DNA from 2 places in the Stenotrophomonas sp. Marseille-Q5258 genome. Region 1 is predicted to be linked to the other one. Evidence: riboswitches for the same ligand, from Rfam matches in the RefSeq annotation. Region 1 holds a riboswitch; the other holds the start of a gene.
What was found. A riboswitch is a leader RNA that binds a small molecule or an ion and turns the genes downstream of it on or off. The one in region 1 is predicted to bind glycine.
Positions count from the first base shown of each region.

Region 2: another riboswitch for glycine. It lies ahead of gcvP (aminomethyl-transferring glycine dehydrogenase); the one in region 1 lies ahead of OC534_RS01435 (trimeric intracellular cation channel family protein).

Region 1 covers NZ_CAMPPN010000002.1:38,600-43,744, forward strand. The annotation lists gene OC534_RS01415 (hypothetical protein) at 1-1,131, shown strand, start outside; gene OC534_RS01420 (DUF2004 domain-containing protein) at 1,470-1,793, opposite strand; gene OC534_RS01425 (ribonuclease E inhibitor RraB) at 1,823-2,170, opposite strand; gene OC534_RS01430 (GIY-YIG nuclease family protein) at 2,238-2,510, opposite strand; glycine riboswitch at 2,555-2,637, shown strand; glycine riboswitch at 2,658-2,748, shown strand; gene OC534_RS01435 (trimeric intracellular cation channel family protein) at 2,837-3,454, shown strand; gene OC534_RS01440 (MdtA/MuxA family multidrug efflux RND transporter periplasmic adaptor subunit) at 3,659-4,825, shown strand; gene OC534_RS01445 (MdtB/MuxB family multidrug efflux RND transporter permease subunit) at 4,822-5,145, shown strand, end outside.
Region 2 covers NZ_CAMPPN010000020.1:67,055-72,199, forward strand. The annotation lists gene OC534_RS14290 (amino acid permease) at 1-231, shown strand, start outside; gene gcvP (aminomethyl-transferring glycine dehydrogenase) at 310-3,189, opposite strand; glycine riboswitch at 3,273-3,374, opposite strand; gene OC534_RS14300 (multidrug effflux MFS transporter) at 3,668-4,891, shown strand; gene OC534_RS14305 (hypothetical protein) at 5,034-5,145, shown strand, end outside.

The sequences.
Region 1 (5,145 bases):
CCGGTGGACGAAACCTGGTACACCGCGACGCCGTCTCCTGTGGTCACCGGCACCAGTATGGCCAACCGCAACTGGGCCGACGGCTGCTATCAGCCTGTCCGGAACGGGGGGCAACCCGGCACCCCGATGAACAAGGTGCGCTGGATGGCACGCTATGCAGCGAGCCTTGAGGCGCAGGGGTTGGTCCAGACACCGGGCGGCACGGCAAAGCACGGGGGACTGCGATTCACGGGTAGCGCCGTGCCTGGGACACCGCTGGCTGCACTGAACTATCGCTCCGAAGGCATCTGGTACCGCCCGAAGCAGTCCACGACGCCTGGACACTCGGACTACGCCCGCAGCTGGAACTCGTACATGGTGCAGGCCGTCGACCTGGATGCGCGACACACGCTGGTGCTGATCGATACGTCCGTGTGCCAGAACGCCCGCGGCGGTCCCTCGTATGTGCTCAGCAATGCCGGACAGAATGCCTGTCTCGGCTGGGAGCAGTACGCAACGCTGACAAGGATGCTGGATGGCATGGCGGATGAGAGGAGCCTGATTGTCGGCGGTCATTTCCCGCTCAACGATCTCAAGGGAGATCGCAGGAAACTCATCGCGCTGTTCAACAAGGTGCGCCCCGCAGGGTGGACCTACGTCTCGGGGCACACCCACCACGCAATCACCAGCAGGAAATACGGCAACGGTGTGGATGTGAACATCGGCTCCACAACCGACTGGCCGATGGAAAGCCACGTCCTGGCCTTCGCCGCTGATGCGCCTACGGTGGTGGACACGAAGTCGCTGGTGATCGGGACCACCATTGCCCAGCCGATGACGTATCGGGCAGGAACGCAGATGGGCGGAAAGTACTCCGAGCTGTGCCGCCATCTCCCCGTGGCCAGGGCCCTCGCCGACGCCTCCCCGGAAACAGCGGGCACGCTGTGGGTGTCCCCCTCACTGACGACGACACAGTGCGACGCCATCCAGGCCGACTGGGCGAAGCACGCCCAGGTTTTGATGGACGACCAGGAGCGGATCTCCAAGCGCTTCGACGACGAGCCGCGATACCGGGACTTCGTGCTGTCGGTTGCGGCAAGCGCCAGCCTGCACGAGCACAGGTCCTTCAGCCTCGGCAACTACCTCCCCTGAGCGCTCCCTGCAGCGCCCGGTGCCTGCCGGGCGCTGCATCCGCGCCCCACGTCAGTCGTCGATGGCGTCGATCACGCCGGTGCCGTGGCGGACGCCCACGGTGAAGATCGGCCCTGGTCCGATTCGCGGCTCCGGTCTCACGCATTGGCGGAATCGGCGTCCAGCGGCACGCCCACCGCGCACAGCCACATTGACGCCGCCACGCGCGGGGCGGCACCCGACGCGCCGCTCATTGCAGCCGCGCCGGCTCTGCCTCGCCAGCGGTCCCCGCCCGCCCCATCTTCCATCGTCGTCATGACACGCTGCTCCTTGTGTCGGGTCGTGCGGGACGGACCCGGTCAGCTTTCCATCGAAATGCCGTCGATCACGCCTGCGTCGTCGAAATGGACCGACAGCACGTACTGGGTGACGTCGCCCGGCAGGGTGAAATCGATGTACTCCATTTCATCTTCCCCCCATGCCGAGGCGAACTGGAGCAGGCCGATGATGCTGGCGGTATCCGGTTCGGTCTGGCCAAGGTATTGGCGCCAGTAGCTGGCCGGCAGTTCCTCGCGATGATGGCTGGCGAACAGGTCGACCCCGTCCTCTGCGGCCTCGGTACCGATGGCCTGTTTTATCGCGGCCAGGGCATCGGCCTGCCGCTGCGTTGCAATGTCGGTCATGTGCGTTCCTTGTTCATGCGGGCGTGCGGTCAACTGGCCTGCGACATGCAGCCCCAGCCGTCGACCTTGCCACTGTAGGACACCGCCTCGCTGACCAGCAGGCCTTCAAAGCCGGCGATGTTCTGGTAGGTCGGGATCATCAGCGGATGCACCACCACCTGCCACGGGAAGTCCTCGTTCTCTTCATAGGCGGAGAACGACACCTTCTGCTCGTTGCGCAGCAGGTGCACCGCAAACGCGATGGCGACGTCTTCGGTCGGGAAGATCAACGCGAAGTCCACTTCGCGGGGAATGGTCAGGTCGTCGCCGTCCTGCAGCATGTTCCACAGCACATCGCCGTTTTCGTCTTCCGGGTACAACGCAACATCGCGGGTCATGGCAATCCAGGGTGGGTGGTCTGCAGGGATTGTCGGCCAGGATCGCGTGGGCGACCAGTGGGTCTGCTCAGGGCGCCTGCAGCCACGCCAGCTTGCGTGCGCGCGGCTGGCGCTTGAGCGCCCATTCGGCCTTCGAGGCTGCCGCGCGGTCGGGGTAGGCGCGCATGGCCAGCACTTTCACCGGCGGATTGGCGCGGGTGTAGCGGGCCCCCTTGCCGGCCAGGTGGGCCTGGAAGCGAGCCGCCACGTCGGTGCTGATGCCCGCGTAGAAGCTGCCGTTGCGGCATTCGAGCAGGTACAGATACCAGCAGGCGGACGCGGTGGGCGGTTCAGCGGACATACCGGGATTATCCCCCGGACCGGTGCCGCTGGCTGCTAGAATCCGCCCCGGATGCAGGAGAGAGGCGCCGCGCTGGCGCCCGCCGAAGGCGCAGGCTCCCATAATCGCTCAGGCCGGTGGCCCGATACGCCACCAACCATGCATCCGACACGCCGATCTGGAGAGAGGTCTTCAATGACCCGCCGAAGGGGCACGTGGCCTGGCCACCGAACTCTCAGGCAAAAGGACAGCGGGAGCGGCAACGGTATCCCCCTCTCACGACAGTGCACCGCGCTGGCGTGCGTCGTGCGTGGTTCCGTCCCCGTTTGTCGTGTCCGGAGCCCCCCATGCTGCTCTCCCTGATCTACCTCATCGCCATCTCCGCCGAAGCCATGACCGGCGCACTGTCTGCCGGGCGGCGGCGCATGGACCTGTTCGGCGTGGTCATCATTGCCTGCGTCACTGCGCTCGGTGGCGGCTCGCTGCGCGACATCGTGCTGGGCCACTACCCGCTGGGCTGGGTGAAGCACCCGGAGTACCTCGGCTTCACCATCTGCGCGGCGCTGATCGCCACCTGGGTGGCGCGCTGGATGCACCACTTCCGCCGTACCTTCCTGGTGCTGGACGGGCTGGGCCTGATTGCGTTCACCCTGATCGGCTGCGCGGTGGCGCGCGAAGGTGGGCATACCGCGCCGATCGTGCTGATCGCCGGCATGTTGACCGGTGCATTCGGTGGCGTGCTGCGTGACGTGCTGTGCAACGAAGTGCCGCTGATCTTCCAGAAGGAACTGTATGCGGTGATCACCCTGATGACCGGCGCGGCCTGGCTGGTGCTGCTGGAACTGGGGATGTCGCTCAATGCAGCCACGCTGTGGTGCCTCGGCGGCGGTTTCCTGTTCCGCCTGCTGGCGATCCACTTCAAATGGGAAATGCCCAAGTTCGTGTACCGCGACGAGGTGCATTGAGCCGCTGACGCACACATGACCAAGGTCATGTGAGCGCAGGGGGCCGCGCGCGTTACCATAGCGGCCCCGTCCTCGCCGACGGCATCCAGCCACGCTGCGGCATTCGACTGCGGCCCCGCCAGACATCCCCACTTCGTCCCGCCTGCCCCCACGGGCCGGTATCTCATGGACGCGCCAACCGCTGGTCGGCGCGCAGGATGCCCCATGTCTGCCCCGCTGCCCCCGTCGTCGCGTACCCGCCGTCTGTTCAAACCGCTGTTGCTGCTGGCCGTGCTGGCCGTCGCCGCGATCGCCTGGCGTGTGTTCGCGCCGGCACCGGCGGACAAGGCCGCCCCTGCCGCCGCTGCCACCCCGGTCCGCGTGGCCACGGTAGCGCGCGAGGACCTGGTGGTGCGGTTGAAAGCGCTCGGCACGGTGACCCCGCTGCACACCGTGAGCCTGCGCAGTCGCGTCGAGGGTGAACTGCTGCGGCTGGCGTTCCGCGAGGGCCAGCACGTCAACGCGGGCGATCTGATCGCCGAGATCGACCCGCGCCCCTACCAGGTGCAGTTGGCGCGTGCATTGGGCACCCAGCAGCAGAACCTGGCCGAGCTGGACAACGCCCAGACCCAGCTCAGACGCTTTGTCGAACTGCAGAGCAAACACTTCGTCTCGGCGCAGGAACTGAGCGACCAGCAGAGCCGAGTGCGCCAGCTGCAGGGCCGTCGTCAGACCGACCAGGCCGCCGTGGACGAAGCACGTCTGCAACTGCAGTACACCCGCATCACCGCGCCGGTGGCCGGGCGCATGGGGCTGCGCAACGTGGATGTGGGCAACCTGGTGCGCAGCGGCGACACCGAGCCGCTGGCCACCATCACCCAGACCATGCCGATCAGCGTGCTGTTCACCGTGCCCGAGCCGGACCTGCCGGCAGTGGTCGCCGCGGTGCGCACCACCCCCCAGCTCACGGTGGAAGCGTGGGACCGCGAAGAACGCCAGGCGCTCGGTGACGGGGTGCTGTCCAGCCTGGACAACCGCATCGACACCGCCACCGGCACGCTGAAGCTGCGCGCGCAGTTCGCCAATGCCGACGAAACCCTGTTCCCCAACCAGTTCGTCAACATCCGCCTGCAGGTCAGCAGCAGCGACGCGGTGGTGATCCCCAATGCGGCCGTGCAGTTCGGCAGCAAGAGCACCTATGTGTATGTGATTGCCGCCGATGACACCTCGCACCTGCGCAACGTGGTGCTCGGCCCCGCCGACGGCGAGCGCGTCTCGGTCCGCGAGGGGCTCAGGGCCGGCGAGCGGGTGGTGGTCGAAGGCATCGACGGTCTGCGCGAAGGCGCCAAGGTGGAGGTGGTCGCGCAGGACCCGGCACGGACCGGCGCATGAACCTGTCGCGTCCCTTCATCGAGCGCCCGGTAGCCACCACGCTGCTGATGGTGGCGCTGCTGCTGTCCGGGATCATGGCCTACCGGCTGCTGCCGGTGGCCGCACTGCCACAGGTGGACTACCCGATCATCCAGGTGACCACGCTGTACCCGGGCGCAAGTCCGGGGGTGACCACCCGCGCGGTCACCGCCCCGCTGGAACGCCAGCTCGGGCAGATTCCCGGCCTGAAACAGATGTCGTCCACCAGCTCCGGTGGGGCCTCGGTGATCACCCTGCAGTTCTCGTTGGAGGTGGTGCTGGGCGTGGCCGAGCAGGAAGTG
Region 2 (5,145 bases), on a different contig from region 1:
TTGATCCTGCGCCACCGCGCCAACCGTGATGGCACCCGCCTGCCGTTCCGCATGGCCGGCTATCCCTACCTGACCGTGCTCGGCCTGGGCGTGCTGGCGCTGATCTTCGGCCTGCTGCTGTCCGAAGCGCACACCCGCCTGCAGTTCCTCTCGATGGCGGCGCTGACCGCAGTGATCGCGATCACCAGTGAAGTGGCGCGCCGCGTGCGGGCCAACCGTCCGGGCGATTGACCGGCACCACGAGGCATCTCCCAACAAAAAACGGCCCGCTTGCGCGGGCCGTTTTTCATTGCGTCAGGGCAGGGAGGTTCAGACCTCCACGCCCTCGTCTTCCTTGTAGGCATCGACCGGGATGCAGGCGCACATCACGTTCTTGTCGCCGTAGACGTTATCCACGCGTGCCACCGGCGGCCAGTACTTCTGCTGGCGCAGGCTGGCCAGCGGGAAGGCCGCCAGCTCGCGCGGGTAGGCATGGGCCCACTCGCTGGCCGAGACCGCCGTGGCGGTGTGCGGCGCATTCTTGAGCGGGTTGTCCTCGCGGTCCAGGCGGCCGTCTTCGATCGCGGCGATTTCTTCACGGATCTGGATCATCGCGTTGATGAAGCGATCCAGTTCGTGCAGCGATTCGCTTTCGGTCGGCTCCACCATCAGCGTGCCGGCGACCGGGAAGCTCAGGGTCGGGGCGTGGAAGCCGAAGTCGATCAGGCGCTTGGCCACGTCCTCGGCGGCGATGCCGGAGGTCTTCTCCAGCGGACGCACGTCCAGGATGCACTCATGCGCCACCAGCCCGTTGCGGCCGGTGTACAGGGTCTTGAAGTGCGGGGCCAGACGCTTGGCGATGTAATTGGCGTTGAGCAGCGCGACCTGGGTCGCCTTGCGCAGGCCGGCGGTGCCCATCAGGGTGATGTACATCCAGCTGATCGGCAGGATCGAGGCGCTGCCGAAGCTGGCCGCGCTGACCATGCCCACATCGCCTTCGCCGCCCAGCACCTTGGGCAGGAACGGCGCCAGGTGCGATTTGACCGCGCACGGGCCCACGCCCGGGCCGCCGCCGCCGTGCGGAATGCAGAAGGTCTTGTGCAGATTCAGGTGCGACACGTCCGAGCCCCACTTGCCGGGCTTGGCCACGCCCACCAGGGCGTTCATGTTGGCACCGTCGGTGTACACCTGGCCGCCGTGCTTGTGGATGATCTCGCAGATCTCGACCACTTCCTCCTCGAACACGCCATGCGTGGACGGGTAGGTGATCATCAGCGCGGCCAGGCGGTCGCTGTACTTCTCGGCGTTGACGCGGATGTCCTCGACGTCGACGTTGCCGTTGGCATCGGTCTTGGTCACCACGACCTTCATGCCGCACATCTGCGCCGAGGCCGGGTTGGTGCCGTGCGCCGAATCGGGGATCAGGCACACGTCGCGGTGGTCGTCGCCGCGCGAGCGGTGGTAGGCGCGGATCGCCAGCAGGCCGGCGTACTCGCCCTGCGCGCCGGAGTTCGGCTGCAGGCTGACGGCGTCGTAGCCGGTGCACTCCACCAGCATCGCTTCCAGGCCGTCGATGAGTTCCTTGTAGCCGGTGGCCTGGTCGGCCGGGGCCAGCGGATGGATGTTGGCGAACTCCGGCCAGGTCACCGGGATCATCTCGGCGGTGGCGTTGAGCTTCATGGTGCAGCTGCCCAGCGGGATCATGGTGCGATCCATCGCCAGGTCCTTGTCCGCCAGCGAACGCAGGTAGCGCAGCAGTTCGTGTTCGCTGTGGTGGGTGTTGAACACCGGGTGGGTCAGGAAGGCGCTGGTGCGCACCAGGCCGGCCGGCAGCGCGTCGGCGGTGGTGGCGTCGAGCGCGTCCACATCGACGTTCACACCGAACAGTTGGCCGAGCGCGACGATGTCGGCACGGGTGGCGGTTTCATCCAGGCTGATGCCGACCGCTTCGCTGTCGATCGCGCGCAGGTTGATGCGTGCGGCGGCCGCCTTGGCGTGGATCGCCCCGGCGTCGATGTCCTTGATGTGCAGCGTATCGAAGAAGTGCTCGCCGACGTTGACGCCGGCGCCGCGCAGCGCGGCCGCCAGGATGCTGGCCAGCCGATGCGTGCGGCGGGCGATGCGGGTCAGGCCGTCCGGGCCGTGGTACACGGCATACATCGAGGCCATCACGGCCAGCAGCACCTGCGCGGTACAGATGTTCGAAGTGGCCTTCTCGCGACGGATGTGCTGCTCGCGGGTCTGCAGGGTCAGGCGGTAGGCGGCATTGCCCTGCGCATCGACCGACACACCGATCAGGCGGCCCGGCATCGAGCGCTTGTACGCATCGCGGCAGGCCATGAAGGCGGCATGCGGGCCACCAAAACCGAACGGCACGCCGAAGCGCTGCGAGTTGCCGACCACGATGTCCGCGCCCCATTCGCCGGGGGCGGCGATCAGGGTCAGGGCGAGCAGGTCGGTGGCCACCGCCACCAGGCCGCCACGGGCGTGCACGGCATCGGCCAGCGCCTTGTGGTCGCCGATATGGCCGAAGGTATCCGGGTACTGCAGCAGCACGCCGTAGGCCTCCGCCTCCAGCGCCTCGGCCGGAGTGCCCACGCGCAGCACGATGCCGAGCGGTTCGGCGCGCGTGCGCAGCAGCTCCAGCGTCTGCGGGTGCACGGCGTCGTGCACGAAGAAGGTGTCGGACTTCGACTTGGCCGAGCGCTTGGCCAGCGTCATCGCTTCAGCCGCGGCGGTGGCTTCGTCGAGCAGCGAGGCGTTGGCGATTTCCATGCCGGTCAGGTCGGCGCACAGCGTCTGGAAGTTGATCAGCGCTTCCATGCGGCCCTGCGAGATTTCGGCCTGGTACGGGGTGTAGGCGGTGTACCACGCCGGATTTTCCAGCACGTTGCGCAGGATCACGTTCGGAGTCAGCGTGCCGTAGTAGCCCTGGCCGATGAAGGTGCGGAACACCTGGTTCTTGTCGGCGATGGCGCGGATCTTGGCCAGTGCCTGCACTTCGGTCAGCGAATCGGGCAGGGCCAGCGGTGCCGGCGACTTGATCCCGGCCGGGACGATCGCATCGGTCAGCGCATCCAGCGACGCGTGGCCGACCACGTCGAGCATCTGCGCGATCTCGGCGTCGTTCGGGCCAATGTGGCGTTCGACGAACGCGTGGCTGTGTTCAAGCTCGCGCAGGGAAGGGGTGTTGTTGGACATGGCTGGCATCTCGGAGAGTGGGCACGCACGTTCGGAAGGCGGCCGGGCCGTGGCGCGAACAGGCGCGAGCCACCGGACCCTGCGGTCTTCCTGGGTGCCCCTCTGTCCTTTTGCCTGAGAGTTTAAAAGCGCGCATCTGCGTGCTCCGTGCCCCTTCGGCGCCGGCACTCGCCGGTCTCTCCAGAGTTGTGGTGCGGGTGGTATCGGGCCTGAGCGATTACGGGCGTTGCGCCTTCGGCAGCGGCTGGCCCAAAACGACCGTCCGCTTCTCCCACCATGTAGCCAGGCGATTATAGCCCAGCGGCCTGATCCGCTGCGTCCCTACGCCACATGAATACGGGGTGGTATGGGCGCCCGATCAGGGCCGTGGCGATGGTGCCCGGCCACACAAAGGCCTATCATCACCGGATCCTCGTATTCATCTGGCGCCGCCCGTTCCGGGCTGGCGCCCGCCGTGCGTTTGCGCATGGCCCAGACGGAAGACCGCATGACGCCCGCCTCGCCCTCGACCCGCCGCCTGGCCCTGCTGCTCGCAGGCCTGGCGATGTTCGGTCCGTTCTCGATCGATACCATCTTCCCGGCCTTCCTGCTGCTGGGTGAACGCATGCAGGTGGACCAGGTCGCCGTGCAGCAGACCATCAGCGTGTACCTGCTTTTCTACGGCCTGATGAGCCTGGCGCACGGCCCGCTGTCGGATGCGTTCGGTCGCAGGCGGGTGATCATCGGCGGGCTGGTGCTGTTCATCGCCGCGTCGGTCGGCTGCGCGCTGTCGCGCGACATGCCCACGCTGCTGGTGTTCCGCGCCCTGCAGGGTGTGACCGCCGGCGTCGGCGTGATCGTGGGCCGCGCGGTGATCCGCGACCTGTACCACGGTGCCGATGCGCAGCGCCTGATGAGCCAGGTGTCGATGATCTTCGGTGTGGCCCCGGCGATCGCGCCGATCATCGGCGGCTGGATCCTGCTCGGCGGCGGCGACTGGCCGCTGATCTTCTGGTTCCTGGTGGTGTTCGCGGTGGTGCTGCTGCTGGCCACCGGCAAGTGGCTGCCCGAAACCCATCCGGTACAGGCGCGCACGCCGCTGTCGATGCGCGCCCTGCTGCGCAGCTATGCGCGCATGGGCTCGCACCCGCGGTTGCTGCGGCTGGCGGCGGCGGGTGCGTTCAACTTCTCCGGCATCTTTCTCTACATCGCCTCGGCGCCGGTGTTTGTGATGCACCACCTGAAGCTGGGCGAGGGCGGGTTCGCCTGGCTGTTCATTCCCACCATCGGCGGCATGACGATGGGGTCGTTCCTGTCCGGGCGCATGGCCGGCCGGGTGGTGGCGCAGCGGCAGATCGCGATCGGCTTCGGCCTGTGCGCGCTGTCGGCGCTGCTCAACCTGGGCTACGTGCTGTCGGTGCCGCAGATCGCGCTGCCGTGGGCAGTGCTGCCGATCTTCCTCGGTGGCGTCGGCATGGCGCTGATCTTCCCCATTCTGGCGCTGGCGGTGCTGGACATGTATCCGCAGCAGCGCGGCCTGGCCTCGTCGATGCAGATGTTCATCCAGCTGATGATCAACACCGTCGTCGCCGGCGTGGTGTCGCCCCTGCTCAGCGGCAATCCGCTGCATCTGGCATTGGGCTATGCGGGCTTCTTCGCCATCGGTGCCACATTCTGGTACTGGGAGCGGCACTGCGAGCGCCGCGACGAGGCCCTGCTGCCGCCGGGCTGACGCCTGCGGCACGCCGCGGCGGCGCAGGGCAACCTCGCCCCGCGGCTGGCTGCCCCCCCAATACCGGCCAGGGCATGCCCTGGGGGCCGCTTGCGGCCGGTACGGTATCCTGTGCACTTTCACGCAGTCCGGAAGTCCCCCGATGTCGACCACCTCCAAACTGCGCCGCGACATCCGCCGGCGCCGCGAAACCCAGGCCGCCAACCGCGAGCAGGCCCAGGCCTCCCCGGTCGAGCCGCATGCCGAACTGCGTG